4 regions of the Azoarcus sp. DD4 genome follow, and region 3 is predicted to be linked to each of the others. Evidence: predicted binding sites of a transcription regulator. Region 3 holds the regulator's gene; each other region holds the start of a gene.
What was found. The regulator FliA, encoded in region 3, starts transcription of late flagellar genes. The targets are predictions, from matches to a motif close to CTAAAGTTNNNNNNNNNNNNGCCGNTA.
Positions count from the first base shown of each region.

Region 1: motA (flagellar motor stator protein MotA) is a predicted target of FliA. The motif match lies at 1,595-1,621, and genes of this name have one in related genera.
Region 2: CJ010_RS09075 (chemotaxis protein) is a predicted target of FliA. The motif match lies at 2,416-2,442, and genes of this name have one in related genera.
Region 4: CJ010_RS24950 (homoserine O-acetyltransferase) is a predicted target of FliA. The motif match lies at 2,144-2,170, and genes of this name have one in related genera.

Region 1 is NZ_CP022958.1:1,921,607-1,925,815, forward strand. It holds gene CJ010_RS09010 (bifunctional diguanylate cyclase/phosphodiesterase) at 1-427, shown strand, start outside; gene flhD (flagellar transcriptional regulator FlhD) at 563-880, shown strand; gene flhC (flagellar transcriptional regulator FlhC) at 891-1,445, shown strand; gene motA (flagellar motor stator protein MotA) at 1,669-2,523, shown strand; gene motB (flagellar motor protein MotB) at 2,585-3,652, shown strand; gene CJ010_RS09035 (response regulator) at 3,741-4,166, shown strand; gene CJ010_RS09040 (chemotaxis protein CheA) at 4,185-4,209, shown strand, end outside.
Region 2 is NZ_CP022958.1:1,934,393-1,938,601, forward strand. It holds gene CJ010_RS09065 (chemotaxis response regulator protein-glutamate methylesterase) at 1-492, shown strand, start outside; gene CJ010_RS09070 (methyl-accepting chemotaxis protein) at 739-2,304, shown strand; gene CJ010_RS09075 (chemotaxis protein) at 2,507-3,472, shown strand; gene CJ010_RS09080 (chemotaxis protein) at 3,481-4,209, shown strand, end outside.
Region 3 is NZ_CP022958.1:1,409,402-1,413,610, reverse strand. It holds gene CJ010_RS06720 (methyl-accepting chemotaxis protein) at 1-481, shown strand, start outside; gene CJ010_RS06715 (flagellar motor protein) at 571-1,311, opposite strand; gene CJ010_RS06710 (RNA polymerase sigma factor FliA) at 1,385-2,155, opposite strand; gene CJ010_RS06705 (flagellar FleN) at 2,280-3,062, opposite strand; gene flhF (flagellar biosynthesis protein FlhF) at 3,064-4,209, opposite strand, start outside.
Region 4 is NZ_CP022958.1:5,371,363-5,375,571, reverse strand. It holds gene CJ010_RS24960 (peptidoglycan-binding protein) at 1-298, shown strand, start outside; gene metW (methionine biosynthesis protein MetW) at 326-913, opposite strand; gene CJ010_RS24950 (homoserine O-acetyltransferase) at 915-2,042, opposite strand; gene atzF (allophanate hydrolase) at 2,410-4,209, shown strand, end outside.

The sequences.
Region 1 (4,209 bases), 510 kb from region 3:
CCCGCCCGAATGCCTGATGCTCGAGATCACCGAAGGCTCGCTGATGAGCGATGTCGAATCGGCTGCAGGCATGTTGCGTGCTCTCAAGAACATGGGCGTGCAGGTGGCGGTGGACGACTTCGGCACCGGTTATTCGTCCTTGTCCTACCTGAAGCGGCTACCCATCGACGTCATCAAGATCGACAAGTCCTTCATCCGCGATGTCAGCAGCAATGGCGAGGATGCCGCCATCGTGCGAGCCATCATCGCGCTCGCCCGCAGCCTGCGCCTGCGTACCGTCGCGGAAGGCGTGGAAACGGTGGAGCAGGAGGACATGCTGCGCGCCGAACTGTGCGACGGATTCCAGGGGTATCGCTACGGCAGGCCGGTACCGGTCGAGCGTTTCGTGCTCGATGGTGTTGTGGTGGAAAGGACTGGCTGCCTGTGACGACGGTCACGCGGCAGGGTGGATTGTTGTTTTTTTAAGACATGTCCACGTACCCGTAAAGGGTATTCAGCCTTGCAGATCCTTACAAATTACTTTAAGTTCGGGGCGCTTGTTCCTGAAAGGGAGCTTTAAATAATGAAACGCCCCGATTTTCAGGCCGAAATACGCGAATTGAATCTCGCCTACCTCATGCTCGCCCAGCAGATGTTGCGCAGCGACAGGGAGACGGCGATGTTCAGATTGGGTATGCGCAATGAGGTCGCCGAGTTGATCGAAGGTCTGTCGGCCGCCAAGCTCGTGCGCATGGCCAACAGTCAGATGCTGATGCCCAGCTTTCGCTTTGACGACGAGCAACTCGCCCGCTTGATGTCGGGCGAAGGGCGCGATCCGGCCACCTCCAGCCTGCATGCGGCCATCATCGCCGCCGGCAAGGCGATGCAGGAAACGGCCTAGGAGTAGAAGAATGAAAAACAAGCGCATCATTGACGAGGCGGAAGACATCCGCAAAGCCGTGGAAATGGTGCAGCTCGGCGCGCGCATGCAGATGCTGGAGGTGGAAACCCGCCTCAGTCGCGAGAAGCTGCTCAAGATCTACAAGGAAGTGCGCGGGGTTTCCCCCCCGAAGGGCATGCTGCCGTTCTCGACCGACTGGTTCATGACCTGGCAGCCGAACGTGCATTCCTCGCTGTTCATGGGCTTTCACCGCTTCTTCCAGGCGCGTGCCGGGGTGCAGGGTCTGGATGCCATCATCAAGGCCTACCACCTTTACCTCGATCACATCGAGGCCGAGCAGATGGAGCCGGTGCTGAGCCTGACGCGTGCATGGACCCTGGTGCGCTTCTTCGACGCCGACCTGCTGCAACTTGCCCCCTGCACCTGCTGCGGCGGCCAGTTCGTGGCGCATGCCTACGACCCGACCGCGGGCTTCGTCTGCGGCTTGTGCAACATGCCTTCGCGCGCCGGCAAGACCAAACGTGCCGCGGCGCGCAAGTCTTCGGTGCGCACGGTGACGGCCTGAATGTAGGCACAGGCGGGCCATCGTCGGGCTGTCGCCGGATCGCTCCCGGAGCGAACGGTCAGCGCCCGGGAACAACCGGCCGGCCGCTGTAGAATCCGTCACGGGCCGCCTGCGAAAGCAGGTGGCCCGTTCTTTTTGTATCGGTCGGGTTCAAGTTTGGGTCGGTGAGGACGATACAATCTCAGGCAATGTCGTCCTCGCCACCGAATTCCTGGAGCAAGCGGTGTTTCTGATCATTGGCTACGTCATCATCCTGGCGGCATCCGTGGGCACTTATGCAGTGCACGGCAGCCTTGCCGCGCTTTGGGTGCCGATGGAATACCTGGCGATCGTTGGCTTGATGATAGGCGGTTTCGTCGCGGGCAACGGGTCGAAGGCAATCAAGGCGACGCTGGGTTCGCTGTCGCTGGCGGTGAAAGGCTCGCGCTACAACAAGGCGCTCTATGTCGACCTGCTGGCGATGCTCTACGAGATTCTCGCCAAGGTGCGCAAGGAAGGCCTCATGTCGATCGAGAACGACGTCGAGAACCCCGATGCCAGCCCGATCTTCGGCAAGTACCCGAGCATCACCGCCGATCACCACGTGGTCGAGTTCCTCACCGATTACCTGCGCATGATGGTGGGCGGCAATCTCAATGCCTTCGAGATCGAGAACCTGATGGACATGGAGATCGAGACCCACCACCAGGAAGCCCACGTCGCGCCGCACATCGTCTCCAAGGTGGCGGATGGTCTGCCGGCCTTTGGTATCGTAGTGGCGGTGATGGGCGTGGTGAACGTCATGGGCTCGGTGGGCCAGCCGCCGGCGGTGCTCGGCAAGATGATCGGCGGAGCGCTCGTCGGTACCTTTCTCGGCATCCTGCTGTCCTACGGTTTCGTCGCACCGATCGCCAGTCAGCTCGAACAGAAGGTGGAAGAAGGCGGCAAGATCTATCAGTGCATCAAGGTGGTGCTGCTGGCCAGCATGAACGGTTATGCGCCGCAGGTGGCGATCGAGTTCGGCCGCAAGGTGCTGTATGCCAACGACCGGCCCACCTTCACCGAGCTGGAACAGGAAATCAAGAACCGCAAGGGTTGAGGCGGCTTGGAATGCATAACGGCACGATGATGCGTGAAGCGAACGGACGGGGAGCCTGCGCGTGAGCGACGATTCGCAACAACCCATCGTCGTCAAGCGCATCAAGAAGGGCGGCGGCGGTCACCACGGTGGCGCATGGAAGATCGCCTATGCGGACTTCGTGACCGCGATGATGGCCTTCTTCCTGCTGATGTGGCTGCTGGGCTCAACGGCACAGGGCGATCTCGAAGGCATCGCCGACTACTTCCAGAATCCGCTCAAGCTGGCAATGGATGGCGGCGAGGGCAGCGGCGACAGCTCCAGCATCATCAAGGGCGGCGGCGAGGATCTCACCCGTTCGGTAGGCCAGGTCAAGCGCGGTGAAGTCGAAGGCCATCGCAAGATCAACCTCGATGCGGCCAAGGGCAAGCAGACGCCGAGCGAAGAGTCCTCGACCAAGGACGAAGCCGAAACCCATCGGGAGCGCTCGCGCCTGATCGACCTCAAGGGGCGCATCGAGGCCATCGTCGAGGCCAATCCGACCTTGCGCGAGTTCAAGAACCAGATCCTGATGGACATCGTAAACGAGGGCCTGCGCATCCAGCTGGTCGACGAGCAGAACCGGCCGATGTTCAACTCCGCCAGTGCCGACTTGCGGCCCTACACCCGCGATCTGCTGCGTGCGATCGGCCGTGCGCTCAACGATGTCGGCAACAGCGTGAGCGTGTCCGGCCATACCGATTCGGCCCAGTATGCGGGCGGCGAGCGCGGATTCTCGAACTGGGAGCTGTCGTCCAACCGTGCCAACGCGTCGCGGCGCGAACTCGTGAGCGGCGGCCTGCTGGCGGGCAAGGTGGTCCGGGTGGTCGGCCTGGCCGATACCATTCCGCTCAACCGCAACGATCCGCTCGATCCCATCAATCGTCGTATCAGCATCATCGTGCTCAACAAGCGTGCCGAAGATGCGATACGCAGCGAGGGCGGCAAGCTGGATGTCGATGCTTCGGCGCCGGTCGACAGCGACGCGCTGCGCGAAGGCATCGGCCGTGGCGTCGCGCCTCCATCTGCGCCGCCGGCACCGGCGGCACCGCAGGCCGCGCCACGGGCGCCGGCGCCGTTCACCCGTTTTTCGCAGGGCAACGGGCGCTGATCCGCTGCCCGGGCGAGCGGTGTTCGCGTCGCCTTTCCGATGTGTCTAAAGTTGAATGCCGCGGGGACGTTATCCGACAGGAGGCATCGTGTCGGCGATCCCATCGACTTGCCCGACGCCCTTCGACACCCGCACCGAGAGCAAGAACATGATCAAAACCGTGCTGACGGTCGATGATTCAGCCGCCATCCGCAGCGTCGTCGGCGTCGTGCTGCAGTCCGCAGGTTACGCGGTGAGCAGTGCGGTGGACGGCGAGGACGGTCTGGCGCGCGCGCGCAGCCAGCGTGCAGACCTGGTGATCACCGATCTCAACATGCCGCGCATGGACGGCCTTGCCCTGGTGCGCGCCCTGCGTGCCGAGCCGGCCTATCGCAAGGTGCCCATTCTCATCCTCACCACGGAATCCGCGCCCGAGATGCGCGAGCGTGGACGCGAGGCCGGCGCTACCGGCTGGCTGGTCAAGCCTTTCGACCCCGAACGCCTGCTCGAGGTGGTCCGGCGGGTGCTGGGCTGAGACACGGAGCGCGCGATCATGGCCTTCGACATGAGCCAGTTCT
Region 2 (4,209 bases), 520 kb from region 3:
ACCCCGCCCATCCTCATCGTGCAGCACATGCCCGAGATGTTCACCACCTCCTTCGCCCGCCGGCTCGACGGTCTCAGTGCGATGAGGGTCAAGGAGGCGGAGTCGGGCGAGCGCATCGTGCCGGGCACGGTGTATATCGCGCCGGGCCATTCCCACCTTTCCATTCGCCGCGCCGGTACCGGCTACCAGTGCGAGCTCGCGCGCTCCGAGCCGGTCAATCGCCATCGTCCGGCGGTGGACGTGCTGTTCCGCTCGGCGGCCGAGCAGGTCGGCGCGGCTGCGGTCGGCGTGTTGCTCACCGGCATGGGCAAGGACGGCGCTGCCGGCCTGCGCCAGATGCGCGATGCCGGCGCGTGGACGATCGCCCAGGACCAGGACAGCTGCGTCGTGTACGGTATGCCGCGCGAAGCGGCGGCGCTGGGTGCGGCCGTGCAGGTGCTGCCGCTGTCCGAGATTGCTGCCAGCGTTCTGCAGCATGCAGTCGGCGCCTGAGTGTCGCGCCGACTTTCCTAAAGAAGTTTCCCCTCCCCGCCGATAGAATGCTTCACGGAGACGGACACGCCCTCGGGCGATGGCCGGGAGAAGCGATAAAAGCGCGGCGATGATCGCGATATCGGGGGAAATAAAATGGGTTACGGTTCAATCGGAATTGCCCTGGGCGCCGTTTCGGCCCTGGGTGGAGCGGCAATCGCGGTCTTGGGTGGGGACGCTTCCCCGCTCGTCCTCGGAGGACATCTCGTGGTGGGCGTGGTGGTCGCCTTGTTCGGATGGGTGTGGTTGCGGATGCGCTTCGGCCAACCGCTGGCGGCCTTCGGCGATACGCTGCAGCGCATGCACCTGGATGGCGACCTGTCGCGTCGCGCGCCGGCCGCGGCGGGGCCGGTGGGCGAATGCGCCCATCGTTTCAACGTGCTGATCGAGAGCTTCCAGGGCATCGTCGGCAAGGTGATCTACGACGCCCAGCGCGTGGCGGATGCCGCCGATGTACTGTCGTCGCACGCACGCAGCGTGGCCGACGGTTCGAGCGCGCAACGCCAGGCATCCGAGCACATGGTCCGTGCCATCGAGGAGATGACCGCCGGGGTGAATGCCGTTGCCGACCATGCCACGTTGACCGCGCAGAACGCCCAGGAGGCGCGCGAGCTGTCACGCGAAGGCACCCGCATCGTGTCAGACGCCTCGCAGGAGATCGAGCGCATTGCGCGTTCGGTGGAACAGTCGGCACAGGTGATTGCCGCGCTCGGCGAGCGTTCGGAGGCGATCAGCGGCATCGTCAAGGTCATCCGCGAGATTGCCGACCAGACCAACCTGCTGGCGCTCAATGCCGCGATCGAGGCGGCCCGCGCGGGCGAACAGGGCCGCGGATTCGCAGTGGTGGCGGACGAAGTGCGCAAGCTGGCCGAGCGCACCTCGGCGGCGACCAGCGAGATCGGCACCATGATCTCCGCCATCCAGGACGAGACCCGCACGGCGATCTCTTCCATACGCGAAGGCAGCAACCAGGCCCATGCCGGCGCGCAACTGGCGCAGCAGGCGGCCGGTTCGCTCGATCGCATCAACCAGGGCGCCCAGCAGACCATGGAGCGCATCGACGAGATCGCGGTGGCGATCGCGCAGCAAAGCCGCGAGGCCGACAGCGTCGTCGGCCATGTCCGCCAGATCATGGACATGGTCGAACGCAATTCGACCGGCGCCGCCGATACCCTGCACGAGGCGCAGGCGCTCGAAAGCCTGGCGGCCAATCTGCACGAAATCAGCAAGGTGTTCCGCCTCGGTGCCGAGGGCGAACAGGCGATGCAGGTCCACAAGCGCATGCCGGAACTCGTGCAGCAGGCCGCGCGCGACATCGGCAAGCTGCTCGATGACGCGATCGCGGCCGGCCAGCTCGCCGAGGACGCGGTTTTCGATGCGAACTACCAGCCGATCCCCAACACCCGGCCGCAGAAGTTCAACACCCGCTTTGATTCCATCACCGACAAGCTTTTCCCGCGGGTGCAGGAGTCGGTGCTCGATCGCAACAGCGAGGTGGTCTATGCCATCGGCTGCGACCGCAAGGGTTACGTGCCGACCCATAACAAGCGCTTCTCGCTGCCGCTGACAGGTGATTACGACAAGGATTTCGTCGGCAACCGCGGCAAGCGGATCTTCGACGATCCGGTGGGCAAGCAGTGCGGGACGCACGAACTGCAGTTCCTGATCCAGACCTATCGCCGCGACACCGGCGAGATCATGCACGATATTTCCGCACCGGTTTATGTGCGGGGCCGCCACTGGGGCGGCTTCCGCATCGGCTACCGGGCTTGATCCGCGCAGGGGCGGGAAGGAGTAACGCAGGTGAAAATCGGCCATGACAGCGGTGCCGAGCGGCCCGGTTGATGCGAGAATGCCAGGCTGTAACGGTTGCTTACGGAATGCCTCAAGTCTCCCGGCGACCGGTCGATAAACACAACAAGCAACTTCCGGTCGTGTTGGCCGGCCAGATGAGCCGCCCCATGCGGAGAATGAAATGTCCGATCTGTTGAAGAACATCGATGCACGCACCCGGCTAGCGGGCACCAACAAGCTGGAGATCCTGCTGTTCACGCTGGGTACGGATCAGCGTACCGGCCGCCGCGAGACGTTCGGCATCAACGTGTTCAAGGTCCGCGAGGTGATGCGCACACCGCAGATCACCGCCGCGCCTGAAATGCCTTCGTCCGTCGAAGGCATGGTCAGCTTGCGCGGCGTGCTGGTGCCGGTGGTCGATCTGGCCAAGTACGTCGGCATCGGCGCCGATACGCCGCGCGACATCATGATCGTCACCGAGTACAACGGTCACACCCAGGGCTTCCTGGTCGAGGCGGTGGATACCATCCTGCGGCTGGACTGGTCGCAGATGCGGGTGCCACCGGAAATGCTCACCGCCAACATGGGCGGCCTGGTCACGGCGGTTACCGAGCTGCAGGGCAACAAGCTGGTGATGATGCTGGACGTGGAGAAGGTGCTGTCCGAGACCACCCGCTACGACGACGCCTTCCTGTTCAAGGACATCGAGGCGATCGAGGACGGTTCGCAGCACACTGTGTTCTTCGCCGACGATTCTTCCGTCGCGCGCAAGCAGATCACCCAGACGCTGGACATCCTCGGCGTGCGCCATGTCGGTTCGGTCAATGGCCGCGCAGCCTGGGAGGAACTCAAGAAGGTCGCCGCCCATGCCGATGCGACCGGGCGCAAGGTCAAGGATATGGTCAGCCTGGTGCTGACCGATGTCGAGATGCCCGAGATGGACGGCTACATCCTGACCAAGCACATCAAGTCGGATCCGCGCTTCGAGGGCGTGCCGGTCATCATGCATTCGTCGCTGTCGGGGATGTCGAACCAGCAGCTGGGCAAGTCGGTCGGCGTCGACGAGTACGTGCCCAAGTTCGAACCCCAGCGCCTGTCCCAGACCCTGCGCCGGCTGCTCAAGCGCGACTTGGCCGGAAACGAGTGAGGTAGGTCATGCTGAATCTGGATCACAAAGACAACGCGCTGCTCGAGGCGGTCGACGGCCGCACCATGCTGGCAGGTTCCAACCGGATGGAGATCCTGCTGTTCTCGCTCGGCACCAGCGAGACCTTCGGCATCAACGTGTTCAAGGTCCGCGAAGTCTCCAAGACGCCCTTCATCACCAAGGCGCCGAACATGCCCAACGGCGTCGAAGGGCTGATCTCGCTGCGCGGCAATGTCATCCCGGTGCTGTCGCTGGCGAAGATCCTCGGCGTGGCCCGGCCAGGCGCGGGCCTGGGCGGTTCGATGATGGTCACCGAGTACAGCAAGCGCACGCTCGGCTTCCTGGTCGAGGAAGTCGACCGCATCATCCGCGTGGAATGGGACAAGGTGCGCACGCCGGACAACGTCGCCTCCGGCGTGAATGGCTACATCACCGCGATCACCGAACTCGCCGACGGCAAGCTGGTGTCCATCCTCGACGTCGAGACCATCCTCGCCAACACCTTCGGCGAAGCCATCGTCGGCAACATCGCGCCGATCAGTGGCGGGCACGAGGTCAACGTGTTCTTCGTCGATGACTCGGCGGTGGCACGCCGCAAGATCACCGAGGTGCTCGACAAGCTCGGCGTGCGCCACAAGCATGCGCAGAACGGCATGGAGGCCTGGACCCGGCTCGAAGGGATGGCCAGCCATGCCCAGCAGATGGGCCGCCATGTCGCCGAGGAGATCGACCTCATC
Region 3 (4,209 bases):
CGACCAGACCAACCTGCTGGCACTCAATGCCGCGATCGAGGCGGCCCGCGCCGGCGAGCAGGGTCGCGGCTTCGCGGTGGTCGCAGACGAGGTGCGCAAGCTCGCGGAAAAGTCGGGCCACTCCGCCAGCGAGATCGACGCCATCACCTCCACCCTGGGCGAACAGGCCCATGCGCTGGAACAGGCGCTCAACCACGGCCTGCAGACGCTGGAATCCAGCCGCGACAGCATGGCCGGCACCTCGCAGGCGCTGGGTGCGGCCAGTCAGTCGTCTGCCCGTGCGGCCGAGGAGGTCGAGCAGATCAGCCAGGCGGTGCGCGAGCAAAGCGCCGCCAGCACGCAGATCTCGCAACAGGTGGAACGGATCGCCCAGATGGTGGAAGACAGCCACGGTGCGCTCGGCCGCATGACCGACACCGCCAACCGCCTGCATCACCTGGCGGACGATCTCAAGGCTGCGATCGACAGCTTCCGGCTCTAGGAAAGCACCCGCAGCGCAGCAGGAGAAAGCGGACCATCACCGCCGTGCCGCACCAAGGCGATGGCGCGCCCCCTCGGGGCCTGTCGGGCTCACACAACGTAACCCTGCATGCGGCTTTCGATGATGCGCGGGTTGTCGCCGTTGGCGATGCCGACCAGTCCGTCGACGAACATCTCGCGCTGCGCCACCAGGGTCGCGATGTGAGCAAGCAGCTTCTTGGCGATGGGCAGGAACACCAGGTTGGCGGAACCGACGCCGTAGATGGTCGCGACGAAGGCCACGGCGATGCCGGAGCCGAGCTTGGCCGGGTCGGACAGATTTTCCATCACGTGGATCAGCCCCATCACCGCACCAAGGATGCCGATGGTCGGTGCATAGCCGCCCGCCCCTTCCCAGATCTTGGCGCTCTGGCGCAGCTGGGCTTCCCAGGCGCCGATCTCAACCTCCAGCACTTCCCGCAAACGGCCCGGCTCGACGCCGTCGACCAGCATCTGCAGCCCCTTGCGCATGAACGGATCGGGCAGACGGTCCACCTGCGCCTCGAGTGCCAGCAGCCCCTCCTTGCGTGCGACCTGACTCCAGCTCGCAACCTGCTGGATGATGGTGGCGTGGCTGGTGGCCGGCGGGACGAACACCCACTTCGCCATCCGCATGCCGTCCATGAACACCCGCAGCGGGCTCTGCAGCATGACCGCGCCCAAGGTGCCGCCGATGACGATGAGAAAGGCCGTGGGCTGGAGCAGCGAGGCAATGTGGCCGCCCTCCATCGCCTGGCCGACGAGGATGGCGGCGATGCCCAGGGTAAGTCCGACGAGGCTGATGCTATCCATGCAGGTTCAGTCCGGTTGTGGGCCTGGCCGGGGCATCCGAACCGCCGGGCTGTGCAGCATCCAGGCCTGGTTATCAGGCCTCCGGCGCCCGCTTGGGCGGGCGCCCGCGCCGCGCGCCGCCGGTAGCGGGCGTTCGCGCACCGATGACACGCGCACGCAGCCGCGCCACCGCCTGGCTGTGGAGCTGGCACACGCGCGACTCGGTCACGCCCAGCACCTCGCCGATCTCGCGCAGGTTGAGCTCTTCTTCGTAGTACAGCGCCATCACCAGCTTCTCACGCTCGGGCAGGTCGTCGATCGCGCGGACCAGATGGACGCGCATGTCGGCATCTTCGAGCAGCTCGAGCGGGTTGGAACCGTGCTCGCCGAGATGGCGTTCGAGATAGTCCTCGCCTTCGCCATCGGTGAAATCCTCGAAATAGACCAGCTGGTGGCCGCGTGCATCCTGCAGCATGCGCTGGTATTCGGGCAGCGACACGCCCAGCGATTCGGCCAGCTCGGTTTCGCTCGGCGCCCGGCCGTGCTGTTGCTCGAGCTGATGGATAGCCGATTCGATGCGTCGCATGTCGCGTCGCAGGCTGCGCGGCAGCCAGTCGTTTTCGCGCAGACCGTCGAGCATGGCGCCGCGCACCCGCTGCACCGCATAGGTTTCGAACTGCGCACCCAGGCCTTCCTCGTAGCGGCTGATTGCGTCGAGCAGGCCCATCATGCCGTTCTGGATGAGATCCTCGACCTCGACACTGGCCGGCAGCTTGGCCATCAGCTGGAAAGCGATACGCTTTACCAGCGGGGCATAGGCCACCACCAGGTGATTCTTGTCGAGATTGCCCTCAGCGTCGTACATCCAGCTCGCCTGTATCTTTTTGCGGCGGGGACGCTCGCCGGCGCCGCCGTCGCTGTTCGCGGGCGCCCATTTTCCCGCACTGACGCCGGCATTACCAGCAGCATAATTGAATGGCAGCATGCCCTCATGCTCCCGACGTACGATGCCCGCCCGGTGTTGCCAGGCGCCGCAGGAAGGCGGCTTCCGGCTCGCACGGCGGGGTCTGCACGGCCGGCGCCTGCAGCCCGGCGGCAAGATCGTCGCGCTCCACTTCGCCGACGAAGGCGAGCGGCACGCCGACATGGCGGCGCACCAGCGCCTCGAGGCTGGCGAAGAAGGCCGCCGCTTCCGCCCGGCTGCGCGCACGGCAGACCGCGACGTGGAGCGAGCCGGCGCCGGCCGCAGCCAGCTGCTTGATCGTCTGGTAGGCCTCGGTGGCTCCGCTGGCGCTGACTTCGGCCACCAACAGGCGGCGCGGCGCGGCCTGGACAAACGGCGAAGGGTAGTCCGGCGATGCGGCGTGGATCAGCACAAAGCCGGCATGGCGATGCAGCACCCGCATCGCTTCCACCAGGCAGGCACGGCGGGCATCGTCGAGCAGCGGCAGGGCCAGCGCGGCAGCGGCGGCAGGCACGCGCCCCATCAGGCCAGGTACCGGCTGCAACAGTTCGGCCAGCGTAAGACGGCCATCGAGCATCTGCAGTAGATCCAGCCCGGGCGGCAGGCCGAGCACCTCGGCCAGCGCGTCTTCGCCGGTGGCTTCGTCGAGCAGCAGCACACGTTCGGCGCGGCCGGCAATACGGTGCGCCGCGCGCACCACGTTGTGGGCACGCTGGCGCCCCGCGGCATAAAGCGCCACCACCGTCGGCGGTGCCTTGCGGAACAGCCGCCTCAGCCCTGCGGCCTGGTCTTCACGTCGGTCGAGCATGTCAGGCTCCAGTGCCGGCGGCAAGCATGAGGCCGGCCTCGTCCCCGCTGACTCGCCACGGCGACTCCGCCGATTGTTCGCGCAGTGCGCGGTGCAGCAGGTAGGCGCGGTTGGGCAGATGGAGGTCTTCCGGCACGCGCTGGCCATTGGTGACGTAGAGCAAGTCGAGTTGGCGACGCACGGCGACGTCGATCGCCGGCGCGAGCGAGGCCGCCTCGTCCACCTTGGAGAAGATGACGCCGGCAAGATCCGGCCCGGCATAGGCGCGCACCACGTCGTCCAGGGTGTCGCCGCGGCAGGTGGCATTGAGCAACAGCAGGCGGCGCACCTCGCCGGCGCCGCTCAGCATCGCGGCCTGCTCGGCGACCATGCGGTCGCGCTGGCTGACGCCCATGGTGTCGATCAGCACCATGTGCTTGTTGCGCAGTTCGGCCAGGGTCTGGCGCAGGTCGGCGGCGTCGCGCACGGAGAACACCGGCACGCCGAGGATGCGGCCGTAGATGCGCAACTGCTCCTGCGCGCCGATGCGGTAACCGTCGGTGGTAATCAGCGCCAGCTTGCTGGCGCCGTGGCGCACCACGCAGCGCGCGGCGAGCTTGGCGGTGGTGGTGGTCTTGCCGACACCGGTGGGGCCGACCAGGGCGAACACGCCGCCGCGGTCGATGAGGTCATCGTCGGAGGCACGGGCACGCAGTGCGCGGTCGAGCTCGGCACGCACGGCGGCACGGGCCGCCTGCGGGCTGTCGTCCTGGCCTACCGCCTCGGCAAGCTTGCGCGCACTCGGCGCGGAGAAACCGGCTTCGAGCAATTCGCCGACGATGGCGGCGCGGGCCGGCGCCTGGCGGCGCGTTTCGCCCCAGGCGAAACCAGCGAGCTGGCGTTCGATCATGCCGCGGATACCGGCAAGTTCGGCCATCAGCCGGGCGTTGGTCTCCTGCAGTTCACGCACCCGGCCGTCGTCGCGCGGGCGGCTGTCGATCGCCTCGACACGCGTTTGCGGCACCTGGATCGCAGCCGGTTCGGACGGCAGCGGTGCCTCGTCGCGCAGACGCGGCGCGCTCGGCGCAGCCGTCCGGCGGGTCTGCACCGCGTCTGCGCGCAGCATGTAGTCGGCCGTTTCGATGCGCGGCGGGTTGAACGGGCGGAT
Region 4 (4,209 bases), 1.4 Mb from region 3:
CGAGCGTTTCCGCGGCCGTGGCTACGTCCAGCTCACCGGCCGCTTCAACTACCAGCGCTACGGCGAGCTGCTCGGCCTGGGCAAGCGCCTGATCGACGAGCCGGAACTCGCCTCCGACGCGGCGATCGCCGGCCGGTTGCTGGCGGCCTTCCTGAAGGACAAGGAGATCGCTATCAAGCAGGCCCTGCTGGCCGACGACCTGCGCCACGCGCGCCGGCTGGTCAACGGCGGCAGCCACGGCCTGGACCGCTTCACCGATGCCTTCCGCCGCGGCCAGCGGCTGATCCCGGCAGGCTGAAGGCGCGGTCTGGCCGCGGCCCGACGATCAGTCGCGGCCCAGCCGGTATACCGCCACGCTGGCGAGGAAGTTGGGCTCTTCCACCACGATCTTGCCCTCGTCGAAGGCCAGCCGCTCGCGCACCGCGATGCCGTTCAGCTCGCACAGCGCGTCGAAGTCGGCGATGGTGAAGAAGCGCACGTTGGGAGTGTTGAACCACTGGTGCGGCAGGCTTTCCGACACCGGCATGCGGCCGTTGAGGATGCTTTGGCGGTGGCGCCAGTAGCCGAAGTTGGGAAAGCTCACCACCGCTTCGCGGCCGACGCGCAGCATCTCGGCGAGGATGCCCTGGGTGTTGTGCATCGCCTGCAGCGACAGGCTCATGATGACGTGGTCGAAGAAGCCGTCCTCGAAGCCGGACAAGCCGTTTTCCATATCGACCTGGATCGCGTTCACCCCGTTCTTCACGCAGGCGATCAGCTTGTCGGGATCGTTCTCGACGCCGTAGCCCTGCACCTGACGTACCGCGATCAGGTGCTTGAGCAGGCTGCCGTCGCCGCAGCCGAGGTCCAGCACCTTCTCGCCGGGGGCGATCCACTGCGCAATCACGTCGTAGTCGTAGCGATAGGCCGCCATCTCACACCTCGATGCGGTCGAACCAGGCGCTGAGCAGCGCGTGGTATTGCGGGTCGTCGAGCAGGAAGGAGTCGTGCCCGGCCGGGCAGTCGATCTCCGCGTAGCTGACGTTGCGGCGGTTGTGCAGCAGGGCGTAAACGATCTCGTGCGAGCGCGCCGGCGAGAAGCGCCAGTCGGTGGTGAAGGACACCACCAGGAAGTCGGCGCTGGCGCGGGCGAGGGCGGCGTTGAGGTTGCCGCCATGTTCGAAGGCCGGGTCGAAGTAGTCCAGCGTCTTGGTCGTCAGCAGGTAGGTGTTGGCGTCGAAGTAGCCGGCGAACTTGTCGCCCTGGTAGCGCAGGTAGGACTCGATCTCGAATTCGACGTCGTAGCTGTATACCGCCTTGCCGTGGCGCAGGCTGCGGCCGAATTTCTCGCCCATCGAATCGTCGGACAGGTAGGTGATGTGGCCAATCATGCGTGCCAGTTTCAGGCCGCGGGCCGGCACCACGCCGTGCTCGTAGTAGTGGCCGCCGTGGAATTCGGGATCGGTGAGGATGGCCTGGCGGGCGACCTCGTTGAAGGCGATGTTCTGCGCGGTGAGCTTGGGCGCCGAGGCGATCACCGCGGCGTGGCCGACGCGCTCCGGATACTGCAGTGCCCACGACAGCGCCTGCATGCCGCCCAGGCTGCCGCCGACAATGGCGGCGAAGCGGGCGATGCCGAGGCGGTCGGCCAGCCGCGCCTGCGCATCCACCCAGTCTTCCACCGTGACGAAGGGGAAGTCGGCGCCCCAGGGCTTGCCGGTGGCAGGATTGATCGAACCTGGCCCGGTGCTGCCGTAGCAGCCGCCGAGGTTGTTCACCCCGATGACGAAGAACTTGCGCGTGTCGAGCGGCTTGCCGGGGCCAATCAGGTTGTCCCACCAGCCGACGTTGCGCGTGTCGTCCGCATACACGCCGGCGACGTGGTGCGAGCCGGACAGGGCGTGGCAGACCAGCACCGCGTTGCTGCGCGCGGCGTTGAGTTCGCCATAGGTTTCATAGACCAGGTCGTAGTCGGCGAGCGTGCCGCCGCTGCGCAGCGCCAGCGGCTCGGCGAAGTGCGCCGTCTGTGGCGTCACGATCCCGACGGATTGGGGTTCGGTCATGATCTTTGCGTGAAAAACAAAAAACCCAGCCGGCTGGAAAACGCGGACTGGGTCGCCCTCGCTTTAGCCGGATTTATTGAGCGCCCGCAAGCTGTGGTTCAAATCGGCGCTAGGTGGCCGAAAAGTAGCGCTGCGCCGGGCAAAAGTCAAACGTGCGGCGCGGCGCTGCAGCCCCGTCCGGCGCGCCCTGTTCCGGGGCGGGGGGCGCGGATTTTCCCCGCGGTGGTGCATGGCCACGCCGCCGCCTGTCTTCCGATATGCAACAAATGCGCGCCAATCAAGGGGAACGGGCTCAGGAAGTGCCGTGGCTTGGATATTGCTTCTTGTATTCCATCTTGAATCCAAGAAGAGGGCGACGATGCCAGCCATGCCGCAAGTACTCACCGTCGAGGGTTTGCTGGAGGCCTATCGCAGCGGTGTGCAGCGACCGGAGCAGGTGGTCGAGGCAGTATTGGCGCGCATCGCTGCCGCGGTCGATCCGGCAATGTGGATCTGCACTGCACCGGCCGAGCGCCTGCGGGCCCGCGCGGCCGAGCTGGCGGCAGCACTGCGCGACGGACCGGATCGTGCGCTGGAACGCTTCCCCCTGCTCGGCGTGCCCTTCGCGGTCAAGGACAACATCGACGTCGCCGGTCTGCCGACGACCGCGGCCTGCCCCGCCTTCAGCTACATGCCGCGCCGTTCGGCGGCGGCGGTAGAAAGCCTGGAGGCGGCCGGCGCGCTGATGGTGGGCAAGACCAACCTCGACCAGTTCGCCACCGGTCTGGTCGGTACCCGCTCGCCCTATGGCGAGGTCAGCAATCCCTTCGACGCGCGCTACATCTCGGGCGGTTCCAGCTCCGGTTCGGCCGCGGTCACCGCGCGCGGCCTGGTCGCCTTTGCGCTCGGCACCGACACCGCCGGCTCCGGCCGCATCCCGGCCGGCTGCTGCAATCTGGTCGGACTCAAGCCCACGCCCGGCCTGGTGAGCAACGAGGGTGTGTTTCCGGCGTGCCGTTCGCTCGATTGCGTGTCGGTGTTCGCCCACACCGTGGCCGACGCCTGGCGGGTGCTGGGCCGCTTTGCCTACGGTGCGCAGCCGGTGCTGCCGCTCGGCCCCGACCACCAGCCGCTGGTGGTGGGCGTGCCGATCGAGCTGAAGAAGGAGCTCGATGCGGCGGCCTGGCAAGCGTTCTCGCTCGCGCTTTCGCGCCTCGGCGAACGCGCCGGAATACGCGTCGAGATGATAGACATGACGCCCTTCCACGAGGTCTCGGCCCTGCTTTACGAGGGGCCGTGGGTGGCCGAACGGCGGGTGGCGCTCGGCAGCTTCCTCGACGAACATCGCGCCAGCATGGATCGCCATGTAGCCGCGATCATCGGCCGCGCCGACTGCTTCTCGGCCGCCGATGCCTTCCGCGGCCAGTACCGCCTGGCCGAACTGCAGGCGCAGTGTCAGGCACAGTTCGACAAGATCGACCTGCTGCTGGTACCGACCATGCCGGCCTTCTACACCCGCGAGCAGATCGCGCGCAGCCCGATCGAGTGCAACACCCATCTCGGTCGCTACACCAACTTCGTCAATCTGCTGCGTCTGTGCGCGCTGGCCGTGCCCGGGCCGTTCCGCGGCGACGGCCTGCCGGCCGGGGTGACCCTGATCGGCCCGAGCGGCGCCGACCACCGCCTGGCCGAGCTGGCGCGCCGGTGGGAGCCCCTGCTGCACACCCGGCTCGGCACCGGCACGCTCGAACCGCCCCGCCGCACGACGCCCTTGCCGCCGCTGCCCGGCAGCGAACCGACCGTGCGGCTGGTGGTCGTCGGCGCCCACCTGAGCGGATTGCCGCTCAACTGGCAGCTCGTCGAACGTAATGCCCGCCTGCTGGAAACCACCCGCACGGCGCCGGAATACCGCTTGTTCGCGCTGCCGGGCACGACGCCGCCCAAGCCCGGCCTCGTCCGCGTGGCGTCGGGCGGCGCGGCCATCGAAGTAGAGGTATGGGAATTGCCTGCCCGTCACTTCGGCAGTTTCGTTGCGCTGATCCCGGCGCCATTGGCCATCGGCACCGTGGTGCTGGAGGGCGGGCGCGAGCTCAAGGGTTTCATCTGCGAAGGCCTCGCGGCGAGCAGTGCGCAGGACATCAGCGCCAGCGGTGGCTGGCGCAACTACCTGCGGACACAGGCGCTGGCC